2 regions of the Candidatus Methylopumilus planktonicus genome follow, and region 2 is predicted to be linked to the other one. Evidence: predicted binding sites of a transcription regulator. Region 2 holds the regulator's gene; the other holds the start of a gene.
What was found. The regulator sigma-54, encoded in region 2, starts transcription at its own class of promoters, with help from an activator protein. The targets are predictions, from matches to a motif close to TGGCACNNTTCCTGCT.
Positions count from the first base shown of each region.

Region 1: a site for sigma-54 is predicted at 2,637-2,652, ahead of BN1208_RS06735 (TorF family putative porin). Genes of this name have one in related genera too.

Region 1 covers NZ_LN827929.1:1,280,502-1,286,792, forward strand. The annotation lists gene metH (methionine synthase) at 1-2,199, opposite strand, end outside; gene BN1208_RS06730 (accessory factor UbiK family protein) at 2,281-2,517, opposite strand; gene BN1208_RS06735 (TorF family putative porin) at 2,726-3,559, shown strand; gene BN1208_RS06740 (P-II family nitrogen regulator) at 3,632-3,970, shown strand; gene BN1208_RS06745 (ammonium transporter) at 3,986-5,398, shown strand; gene BN1208_RS06750 (hypothetical protein) at 5,490-6,291, shown strand, end outside.
Region 2 covers NZ_LN827929.1:122,817-129,107, forward strand. The annotation lists gene rapZ (RNase adapter RapZ) at 1-489, opposite strand, end outside; gene BN1208_RS00630 (phosphoenolpyruvate carboxykinase (ATP)) at 492-1,073, opposite strand; gene hpf (ribosome hibernation-promoting factor, HPF/YfiA family) at 1,073-1,399, opposite strand; gene rpoN (RNA polymerase factor sigma-54) at 1,421-2,830, opposite strand; gene lptB (LPS export ABC transporter ATP-binding protein) at 2,857-3,579, opposite strand; gene lptA (lipopolysaccharide transport periplasmic protein LptA) at 3,589-4,143, opposite strand; gene lptC (LPS export ABC transporter periplasmic protein LptC) at 4,143-4,772, opposite strand; gene BN1208_RS00660 (KdsC family phosphatase) at 4,769-5,296, opposite strand; gene BN1208_RS00665 (KpsF/GutQ family sugar-phosphate isomerase) at 5,296-6,276, opposite strand.

The sequences.
Region 1 (6,291 bases), 200 kb from region 2:
CACTTGCGGTAAAAACATTTTACCTTGGGCAAACAAATCGCCAACCACATTCATACCATCCATTAATGGGCCTTCAATGACATGAATAGGTCTCCCTTCTTTTTGTATTGTTTCTAATCGCGCTTCTTCAGTATCCTCTAAAATAAAATCAGTAATGCCGTGGACCAGCGCATATTCAAGTCTTTTATGGTTACTCATTGGTTCAGTATCTGTCCCTCGCCAGTTGAGTGTTTGAACTTCTTTTTTACCCCCTTTTAAGGTGCCGGCAATTTCGATCATTCTATCTGTAGCATCGAGTCTTCGATTAAGCACAACGTCCTCAACACGCTCTTTAAGTTCAGGATCTAGATCGTCATAGACACCCATCATGCCTGCATTGACAATCCCCATAGATAACCCAGCTTTGATTGCATGATATAAGAAAACTGTGTGAATCGCCTCGCGAGCTGCATCATTCCCTCTAAAGCTAAAACTGACGTTGGATACACCGCCTGAAATTTTTGCATGTGGAAGATTTTCTTTAATCCATCTCGTAGCGTTAATAAAATCAACCGCATAATTATTATGTTCCTCAATGCCTGTTGCAACAGCGAAGATATTGGGATCAAAAATTATATCCTCAGGAAGAAAATGTATCTTTGATGTTAATAAGTCATAACCATGTTTACAAATTTCTATCTTTCTTTGGTATGTATCAGCCTGACCTTTTTCATCAAATGCCATAACGATCACTGCCGCACCGTAGCGTTGACATAATTGTGCTTGACGAATAAATTCAGTCTCACCTTCTTTTAGTGAAATTGAATTAACAATTGCTTTGCCTTGTACACAACGCAATCCTGCTTCAATGACTTCCCACTTGGATGAATCAATCATGATGGGAATCCTGGCTATGTCAGGTTCAGAGGCGACCAAATTTAAAAAATACCTCATGGCTTTTAATGCATCAAGCATGCCCTCATCCATATTGATATCAATGATTTGTGCACCATTTTCCACTTGCTGTCGCGCTACTGATAGCGCCTCATCATATTTTTCATTAATGATTAAATTTGCAAATACCTTTGAGCCTGTCACATTCGTTCGTTCACCCACATTCACAAATAAGGAATCATCTCTAATTAAGAATGATTCGAGCCCTGAAAGTCTAGTCACACTTTCCACGTTTGGAATTTCGCGAGGTTTGATATTTTGTATTTCATCCACAATTGCCTTGATATGCTCAGGCGTTGTGCCGCAACATCCTCCTGCAATATTGACAAAACCACTCATCGCAAAATCTTTAAGTAAGGATGAAGTATCTTTGGGGGTTTCATCAAAACCTGTATCTGACATAGGATTGGGTAAGCCTGCATTGGGATAAATACAAGTATAAGTGTCTGCAATTTTAGACAATTCTTCAGCGTATGGCCGCATGAGTGCCGCCCCTAACGCGCAGTTTAAACCGATCGTCAAAGGCTTTGCATGTCGCACTGAATTCCAAAAAGCTTCCACTGTTTGTCCTGATAAAATACGACCTGACGCATCTGTTACTGTGCCAGATAACATAATCGGCAAACGTAATTTGTTTTCTTCAAAATATGTTTCGATTGCAAAAAGAGCAGCTTTGCAATTCAAGGTATCAAAAATCGTTTCAACTAAAAGAATGTCAACGCCACCTTCAACCAAGGCTTTCACTTGATTAAGATAACTATTTTTTAATTCTTCAAATGTAATATTACGCACTCCAGGATCATTTACATCGGGTGAGATCGATGCAGTTTTAGGGGTAGGGCCAACAGCACCTGCTACAAATCTCGGTCTATCTTGAGTTGAAAATTTTTCCACCGCTTGGCGCGCTAATTTGGCTGATGCCACATTCATTTCATAGGCTAAATCTGACATTGAATAATCGTCTTGCGCTATTTCTGTTGCACCAAAAGTATTAGTTTCAATAATGTCAGAGCCTGCTTCTAAATAAGCTTCGTGAATACTTTGAATGATTTGAGGTTGAGTGAGGCTCAATAACTCGTTGTTGCCTTTAAGGAATAATTCTCGCTGTCCTTTTGGCGCTGAAAATTTTGCAAAACGACCATCACTACCCCCGCGATAATCCTCTTCCGTGAGTTTATGTTGTTGAATCATGGTCCCCATGGCACCATCCATAAATAGAATTCGCTCAGCCAAAAGCTTTCTTAATATTTTTTCTTGATCAGTCATGAAGTCCTGTGACATTAATTTTTTAAAGATGTGTTACGCATATCTGATATGCATAGAGTGTAACAAGAACCCAAAAGGTCATTATTTTTTACGCGCCTCAATCTCGTATAGTTTCTTTTCTAACTCTTCTAATTTTTGACGGGTACGCTTTAAGACTTCCGTTTGAACATCAAACTCTTCTCGAGTTACAAGCTCCATTTTAGTGAACATGCCCTTTAATAGTGCATCGATATTCTTTTCAATATCAGGCAAGGGTGAATCTTTCACTATCTCTCTGATTTTATTAGATATTTCGTTTAATTTTTCATTATTTAGCATGATAAATTTCCTTATGATTCAAGAGTTTATCAGATTTAAAGGCACATTAAGTGCATACAGACCTATTGCTATCTAAGGTGGTATTTACTAACTCATTGATTTTAATATAATAAGTAAGTTGGCACGGTAATTGCTTATATTATTGTGTGAATATAAAAATAACTAATCACATTATTTTCAGGAAATTTTTACTTAAGGGAGTTTTAAAATGCGTAAATGGCTTATTACAACAGCAGTCTTAGGGGCTCTTGCAGCGCCTTCATTTGTTTTTGCAGCTGACGCTGCACCTGCATCTGATTTTACGGCTTCATATAATGTAGGACTTTTTAGTCAATACATTTTCCGTGGCTTAACCCAAACAAATAACAAACCAGCGCTTCAAGGTGGTTTTGATGTAAGTCATAAAAGCGGTCTCTATATTGGTGGCTGGGCTTCCAACGTCAGCTGGCTCAGAGATAATGCGGGAACAAGTTTAGCCCCAGTTTACAGCTCAGGTGGGAGCTTAGAAATTGATCTCTATGGTGGATTTAAAACTGAGGTTCAAGGGATTGGTATTGATTTAGGTGCACTTCAGTATTATTACCCTGGCGCAAGAAATGTTGGTTTTGATAAGGCCAATACGACAGAGTTATATGGCGCTCTTAGCTATGGTTGGCTTCAAGCAAAAATTTCTGGTGTAGTTTCAAAAGATGCCTGGGGATTTGGCAAAAAATATAACGCTGGAACGAATGGGGATGATGAGAGAGGAACTTATTACGCTGAACTTAATGCAAATATCCCGCTTGCAGATACTGGAATTACAGCCCTCCTTCATGTAGGTCGTCAAGAATTTAATCAAGCCAGAGCCAGTTACTCAAGTCCTGATGCAAGTTATACGGACTGGAAAGTTGGGCTCACAAAAGGATTTGATGGGGGCGTAAATATCGGTGCTTTCTATACTGATACAAATATAAGTACCGCAAATGCTGCAGCCAATTGGACTTATGCTAATAAAAATATTGGCGATAGTACTGGCACAGTCTTTGTTCAAAAAACGTTCTAAAAGTAATTGTTAAGACAAAGACCTAAGGCCAAGGCCCTTTCTTAATTTTTTTAAACCTCAAGGGGAATTAACATGAAATTTGTAACAGCAATCATCAAGCCGTTTAAGCTAGATGAAGTTCGTGAAGCTCTCTCCTCCATTGGAGTTCAGGGAATCACAGTGACCGAAGTCAAAGGATTTGGTCGTCAAAAAGGCCATACGGAACTTTATCGCGGCGCCGAATACGTCATCGACTTTTTACCTAAAGTAAAAATCGAAGCAGCTATCCCAAATAAATTACTCAAACGCGCAGTTGAAGCGATTCAAAAATCAGCACTTACCGGCAAAATTGGTGACGGCAAAATTTTTGTGATGGAACTCGAAGAAGTTTATCGCATACGAACCGGTGAAGCCGGGGAGGACGCTCTTTAATCAGAGGAAACAATTATGAAAAAAATATTATTAATATTATCGTTTATGAGCATTCTATGCTTAAGCCTATTAAATTTAAATGTGGGTTTTGCCGCTGAAAATTTAGATGCTACGTCTACTTTTTCTGCAGCCGAGCCAATAATGCTTGCAGAAACATCGCCAGATGTAACTCCTGCTGCTGCAGGTGAAGCCTCCGAACCTGCGCCTGTATTAAGTGAGGGCAATACGGCTTGGATGATCGTCGCAACCGTCCTTGTGATCATGATGTCCATTCCAGGCATTGCTTTATTTTATGGTGGCCTCGTTCGATCAAAAAATATGTTGTCTGTTTTGATGCAAGTGTTTGTTACATTCTCGTTAATCTCTATTATTTGGGTGGTTTATGGTTACTCTTTAGCCTTTTCAGATGGTGGGGCTTATAACGATTACATTGGTGGCTTAAGTAAAATATTTCTAAAAGGGATTGGAACAGACACATTATCTGGAACCATTCCAGAATTTATTTTCTCTACTTTCCAATTAACTTTTGCCGCACTTACACCCGCGTTGATCGTGGGTGCATTTGCAGAGCGCATTAAATTTTCTTCATTACTCGTCTTTATGGTGTTATGGGTCACAGTAGTTTATCTGCCCGTTGCTCATATGGTTTGGGGTGGTGGTGTTCTTGCAACGCTTGGTGCAAAAGACTTTGCCGGTGGTACTGTCGTTCATATCAATGCGGGTATAGCCGCGCTTGTCGGTGCTATCGTTATTGGCAAAAGAATTGGCTACGGAAAAGAAGCAATGCCCCCTCATAACTTGGTAATGACTATGATTGGCGCGTCATTACTTTGGGTGGGTTGGTTTGGCTTTAACGTAGGCAGTGAACTCGCAGCTGATGGCACAGCAGGTTTAGTTTTAATTAATACTCAAATTGCTACCGCAGCAGCTGTGCTTGGTTGGGTCTTTATTGAATGGTTAACTCGAGGAAAGCCATCAATGCTTGGTGGTGCATCAGGTGCCATAGCTGGACTGGTAGCGATCACCCCAGCATGCGCTTTCGTGGGTCCTATGGGGGCAATTGCACTCGGCTTTATTGCAAGTATTGTCTGTTTCTATGCCGTCACATGGCTTAAAAATGCATTAGGCTACGATGACTCACTCGACGTATTTGGCGTTCACGGTGTAGGTGGAATCGTAGGTGCAATCGGCACAGGCATTTTTATGTCACCTGATCTAGGTGGTGTTGGATTTGCCGAAGGTATAACCATGTCAGATCAAGTATATATCCAGGCTATCGCGGTCGGCGTTACAGTTCTCTGGTCAGGGATTGTAAGTTATATACTTTTTAAAGTTATCGATGCGACCATGGGATTGCGAGTCAAACCTGACGCTGAAAGAGAAGGTTTAGATACATCAAGTCATGGCGAAACGGCTTACCATAACTAAAATATCCTGGAAGTAGTGACTTCTCAAGGGCGCTTTATAGCGCCCTTTTTTTATCCATAAAATTTAATCGCTTAAAGTTATAATAGAGCCCATGTTTAAAAAGTTTTCTTTTTTCAATCACGCATTTCTTAGAAATGCTTGTTTACTTATTTTAAGCCCCAAGCTTTTTTTTAATCACGGGCACATTCCACCAAAAAACCATAAAATCCCGAATCGCTTTTTTGGATTAAGCCTTACCATTGAAGATTTAATTGAAGACCCCATAGGTGCTGTTGAAATGTGTCGTCAGCATAAAATAAGAGATGTGACACTTCTTATTCCATCCAATCGTATCAGTGAATTTAGTGCGACGTTTATGGATGACCTCATTGGAAATGATATTAAATTTAATCTCAAACTGGTACTAATAAACGAGGAAGATATCTATCTAGAATGGCGGGAGCTTTTAGACCTTACATTATTAGGCTATCAAGCTCATATTGCATCGATTGAAATTGAGATGACGAGCTTTACTCGGAAAGCATTACATATGTTCTTAAATATTTGGACCATGACGTTTAATATTGCGAGACTAAAAAAGATTAAAGTCGCAGGCCCTTCCATCCCCTCGTTTAGCCCTTTCTTTAATGACATGGTATTTAAGCTTTTAAAAGACAAATATCAACTACCTGATATTCACACGATTAATTTAACCAACGAAATGGATAAAGAGCCTGAGCTTATTTATTCAAATTTCTTAATCCCCAAATTAGGTAAACTTTTTAGATTCAATCTCATAAAAAAATTAGCGCTCATTCAAAGAATTGCGGAAAGTTTTAACATCAAAACCATTTATGGAACAATTGAATTAAAGCGTCATGAAATTACTTCTTACACACTGCGAGCGATTTCTT
Region 2 (6,291 bases):
ACTAAGTTGTAAGGCCAGACGATCTTCTTTTAGCTGAATTAATTCACTCAATGCTGTCTTCAATACATTGACAGACATATTGCTAGTATCAATTTTGTAACCAATTTCAGCTAAAGGTGCGAGCATGGAACGCTCTTTTTCTATAGCTTCATCAAGGGATAGCTTTTCATTTGCTAATGGATGTCTCCGCCTAGTTTCGCCAAATCGTCTAACTATAGATTCTGTAGAGGATTCTAAATAAATAAGCTTCGTTTTGATAGATAAAGACTCGATTTCTTTAATAACATGAGGTAATTTTTCAATATCTATACTCCTAATATCAACACTTATAGCAACCTTATCTTGATGTTCATGATTAAGATGTTGAGAAATGCTAGATAAAAGCGTGACTGGTAAATTATCAATACAGTAAAAATTATTGTCTTCTAGAGCATTTAGGGCAATGCTTTTACCCGAGCCTGACAATCCTGAAATAATAATGACTTCCATAATTAATGATCTAAACTTAATTGAAGATTAAGCTTCTGTGAAAGATTCTTTGTTGCATTAGATCCCCTATTAAGTAATATGTAGTTTTTAACTACAGTTTCAATTAAAAGGCTTACATGTCTTGTTTTATCTATAGGGAGCTCTATTTTAGGAACAGTAATATCAAAAAGCTTAAAAGAACCTATATCCATATCTAGTCTCGGGTAGAGTATTTTTTTTTGGAATGATTTCAATTCAACCACTAAAAAAAGCTTTTCTTTTTTGATTATGCTTTTATCACCGAATAATTTTTTAATATCAAGTATGCCTAAGCTACGAACCCCCATTACATTGGCAAGGAGTGATGGCGCTTGGCCTATGAGTGTATTTTCATCTTGTTTGAAAAATTCTACACTATCGTCAGCAATAAGCTTATTGCCTCTGTAAATTAAATCAAGTGCAACCTCACTTTTACCAATACCTGATTTGCCAACGATTAATATACCTTTACCTTTAATTACAACAAAAACACCATGTGCATGTTTTGTAGCTTGAGGGACTTTAGATTTTAATGGGTTTAAATTAAAAATTTTTGATAAATACATTATTCTATCGACTGGTGTTTTAAGCCGCCTTCAACTCGGTGGTGATCCTTATGTAATTCTTTATATTTAATGACTTGGCGATCTAATTTACTCGATAGTAAATCAATGGCGGTGTACATACTTTCACCTCTGCATTCAGCATGAATATCGCTCTTTGGAAGATGAATAGTAGCCTCTACAATGTGTTCTAGTTTAATTACTGTGAGTGTGACCTTTGCATCAATTACATGATCAAAATGGTGGAAAATTTTAGCTAATTTAGTTTGAATATATTCCTTTAATGACGGAGTGATTTCTAAATGATGGCCAGTTAAATGAATATTCATATTATTTCCTTAAGGTTAGAGTTATAAAATTTTTCTAAGGTTGGTTGGAGCAATATTTAGTATTTCTCTATATTTCGCCACAGTTCTTCGTGCAATATTAATATCCTGATTCTTTAATAATAAAACAATCTCGCTATCTGAAAGTGGTTTTTTTGGATCTTCTTGTTTAATAACTTCTTTAATTTTAGCCCTAATTGCAGTAGATGCAAGTTCATTACCTGAGCTATTGTCAATTGAACTTCCAAAGAAAAATTTGAGCTCATAAATGCCCCGAGGCGTATTAATATATTTGTTTGATGTAACTCTAGAGATGGTGGATTCATGAAGACCAACTTCTTCAGCAATCTCTCTTAAAATAAGAGGCTTCATCATAGATTCACCATAATCTAAAAAATCTTTTTGATGTTTCATGATGGCTTCTGAAACTTTAAGAATTGTGACAAACCGCTGTTGTATGTTTTTCACAATCCATTTTGCTTCTTGTATTTGACTAGATAAATGATGAGCTGAGTCAGCTTGCGAATTTTTGATTAGGTCTCGATAAATATGATTTAAGCGAAGCTTTGGAATTGCTTGTTCGTTTAATGAAACTTGCCAATTAGCCTTTACTTTTTTTACATTAACTTCATGTTGAACGAAGTGATGACTTTCAATGGTGGAAAATATATTTCCAGGTTTTGGGTTAAGACTTTTAATTACCTTCTGAATTTCTCTTAGCACTTCATCTTCACAGCCTAATATTTTTTTAAGCTTAACAAAGTCACGAGAGGCCAGAAGGTTTAGATGAGATTTAATAACTTTAATGGAAAGTATGTGAATCGGACTTTCTTCCTTACTTTCAAGTTGAAGCGTCAAGCATTCAATAAGATCTCTTGCGCCAATTCCAGGTGGCGCTTGTTTTTGAAGTAATTTTAGTAAGGATTCTATTTCTTCAATACTTACTTCATACTCCTTTGGAATACTTGATAAGAAGTAATCTAGAGGCTCTTCCAAATAGCCATCTTCATTGATTGAATCTATTAGAAGAGAAATAATTGCTTGATCCTTCTCGCCAATTGGAATTAAATGAAAAATATCTTCAAGGTATTGTTTTAGGGTTTGTGCCGCAGACTCTCGATACTCATTTGAATCGATATAATTATTATCTTTTGCGTATTCTTCATCCCAATTAATTTCGTGTTCATAAATAGGATCTTGGATTTCTTGATCGTTTAAAATTTCAAATGAAGTTTCTTCCTGAGGAGTTATCGCAATATCTTTACCGTCTTCCTCATCTTCCTCTAGCATTTCAATTAAAGGGTTCTGTTGAATGAGAATTTCAAGTTCTTGATTAAGCTCCACAGATGACATCTGGAGAAGCTTAATAGACTGTTGAAGTTGAGGAGTAAGCGATAAGTGTTGAGACGCTTTAAATTGAAGATTTTGTTTCATCGCTTAAATAGCGCTAATCTAAATAGTTATAGATAAAAATCCTTACCTAAATAAACATCTTTAACATTTTGATCGTTAGCAAGAGTTTTAGGTAGTCCAGATGCAAGAATTTTCCCTTGATTTACAATATACGCGCGATCACAAATACCTAAAGTTTCACGAACATTATGATCTGTAATGAGAATGCCAATTTTTTGTTCGGCGAGATATTTAATGATTTTTTGAATATCAATGACCGCAATTGGATCAATACCTGCAAAAGGTTCATCTAATAGAATAAATGCGGGATCAGAGGCAAGGCATCTAGCGATTTCAACACGACGTCTTTCGCCCCCGGAAAGGCTGATTGCAGGATTGTTTCTAATATGACTAATACCTAATTCCTGAAGAAGCCCTTCAAGTCTTGCATTCATTTTTTCGCGAGTTAAGTCTTGCAATTCTAAAATAGCTAAAATATTTTCAGCCACCGTCATTTTTCTAAAGATCGAAGGTTCTTGAGGAAGGTAAGAGAGACCTAATTTTGCACGACTATGAATAGGCATTTTTGATATATTTGCACCATCGAGTGAGATACGTCCTCGATCGCTTGGAATAAGCCCTACGATCATATAAAAACTTGTTGTTTTACCAGCACCATTGGGCCCCAGCAATCCTACGATTTCCCCACTCTTGATAGTTAAAGATACATCTTGAACGACAGTTCTTTTTTTAAAAGTTTTTTTAAGATTTTCAATGACTAATTCACTCATAGCGACTTGTTATTCCTGTGGTTTTTTCTTGGGCTGAATAATTGCACGCGTTCTGCCACCCGGTACAGTCTCACCTGCTTTATTTTTAGTGTTACCTGACATTGCTTTTGCAAATTCAGCATTTGCGTCGTACATGATGTAATCGCCCTGAACAATATCCCCGCCTTTTTTTACCCACGCTTTACTATATAAATGAACTTTATCCATACGACCATCATATTCAATTCTCTGAGCGCTGCCCTCAATATATTCATTTTTACCTTCTTGTTTTTGTTTGAAGGTTGTGGGATTACCAACACTTGTACTATGTTGAAAGCCTTGATTGTCTTCTCGGATGGTAAGTTCATCGGCTTTAATAAGCAGTGTGCCTTGTGTCAAAATGACATTACCAGAATAAATACTTTTATTCTTTGAGTCATCAGATGTCATTGTGTCAGATTCAAGCTCGATAGGCTTATCTCGGTCTGCCTTTTCTGCAAAGACGTAAGATGAACTGATGCTAAAAATGCATAAGTAAGCAAAGAGAATTTTCAGTGACGATATTTTAAAAAAAGATAAGCGCATTATTTCTTTAGATTTTTATTTTGAGTAATAGGTTGCACGTTTAAATTATTTTTTTTAACAGGCTTTTCATAATGCACACGAACTCTCGCTAATAACGTCATTATTCCATTCTTTTTGTCATAATTCATGCCAATTGCATTAACGACTGTTTTGGGGTCTTGAGTGATGCGAACAGGCCTTTTTGTAAATGCTTGGTCTTTGTTTGGCAATATAGTCAATTGATCTGTAAAAAGCTCCATTTTTGGCTTTGTTTCAGTTTCGAGGCGAGCCACTTTTACATTGTCAATTATTTGCACTTCTTCGCCGTCGGTCGAAACAAAACCAATGCCACCTTCAATTTTTGAGCTAGGCACATTATTTTTATATCTAATAAAAAGAGGTTTTTTAAGTCGCGTCGTGTCATCTTGCGGGTAATGGGTCATTTCATTTGCAGATAAAATGAAATGAATAGACCCATTTGATTCAGTTTGCGTTGTTTTGAAATTTGTTAAAAAATAATCGGGGCTGTTGCTTAGTTTATTTCCTCTTTTTTCACTTTCATTTTCAACAGAAACTTGAACCCAGTAAGAAATAAAAGCTAAGATTGCAGCAAAAAAAATAGGAAATAAAACAGAGAAACGATTGATCATTTAAAGTAAGGTGCAACGATTTCATCATAAGTGCCTTGAGCCTTCATAATAAAATCACAGGCCTCTCGAACGGCACCATAGCCGGCAATCTTTTCTGTCACAAAATGCGCAATTTTTTTTACTTCATCGTGGCCTGCAGGCACAGAAATAGCGAGACCCGATTGCAACATAGGAGGCAAATCTACAATGTCATCTCCCATAAATGCACATTCTTCAGACCTGAATCCTGTTTTCTTAATGAGATCAGCAAACGCTTCTTTTTTGTCTGAAATGCCTTGGTAAAAGTAATCTACCTCTAAATTTTCAGCGCGAATAAGAACACTATTTGAATTGCGGCCGGTAATAATTGCAAGTTTAACCCCGCTTTTTTTAAGTAATCGCATACCTAAACCATCTTGTGTATTAAACATTTTATACTCTTGACCATCATCCCCAATGAATAGCGAACCATCTGTCATTACACCATCAACATCAAAAATCATAAGCTTGATTTTTTGTGCACGTTCTTTAAGGGTTGAATCCATCAAATAACTTTCGCTTTAAAGAGATCATGCATATTAAAAGCACCTACTAATTTATTCTCTCTATTAACCACAAGAATGCCATTAATTTTATTGAAATCCATTAAGTTGATTGCATCAATAATGATTTGATCATCAAATATTGTCTTAGGATTTTTGTTCATAATTTCTCTAATGGACTGTTTTTCGTAATCTATTTTTTTAGAAAGCTGTCTTCTTAAATCGCCATCAGTAAATATGCCAATAGGCTCGGAATGAGGATTAACTATTGCTGTAAAGCCTAAGCCCTTAAGAGATATCTCAAGCACTGCATCAGAAAGTAATGCATCTTCTTTGATGGAAGGCACTTTATCAAGGTCTCTCATAATGTCTCGCACCCGCACAACTTGTCTTTTGCCCAAACTGCCGCCTGGATGCGATCGAGCAAAATCTTCAGCGGTAAATGCTCTTTGATCAAGAACACAAATGGCTAATGCATCTCCTAAAGCAAGAGATGCTGTTGAGCTAGCGGTAGGGGAAAGCCCTAAAGGGCAGGCCTCTTGAGATACATGAGCGCTTAAATGAATTTTGGATTCCCTTGCAAGCTCAGAATCACTATTGCCTGTAATTGAAATAATTTTTGCGCCGATTCTTTTTATGACTGGTAGGATAGATAAAAGCTCATCGCTCTTACCAGAATTTGATAGAAAAATGACTACATCATTAGATGTAATCATGCCTAAATCGCCATGACTTGCCTCTGCAGGGTGCATAAAGAAGCTTGGGGTGCCAGTGCTTGCGAAAGTAGAGGCTAATTTTCTTCCGATATGCCCCGATTTGCCCATCCCACTTACCACAACTCTGCCATCACAATGTAAAATGAGTTGAACAGCGTTGACGAAATGATCATCAAGCCTATTCGCTAAAGATAAGATTTCTTGTGCTTCAATTTCAAGGACTTGGCGAGCGCGTTCAAGAGTATTTTTTGATGATGTCTTAGTCATAATGACATTGTAGAG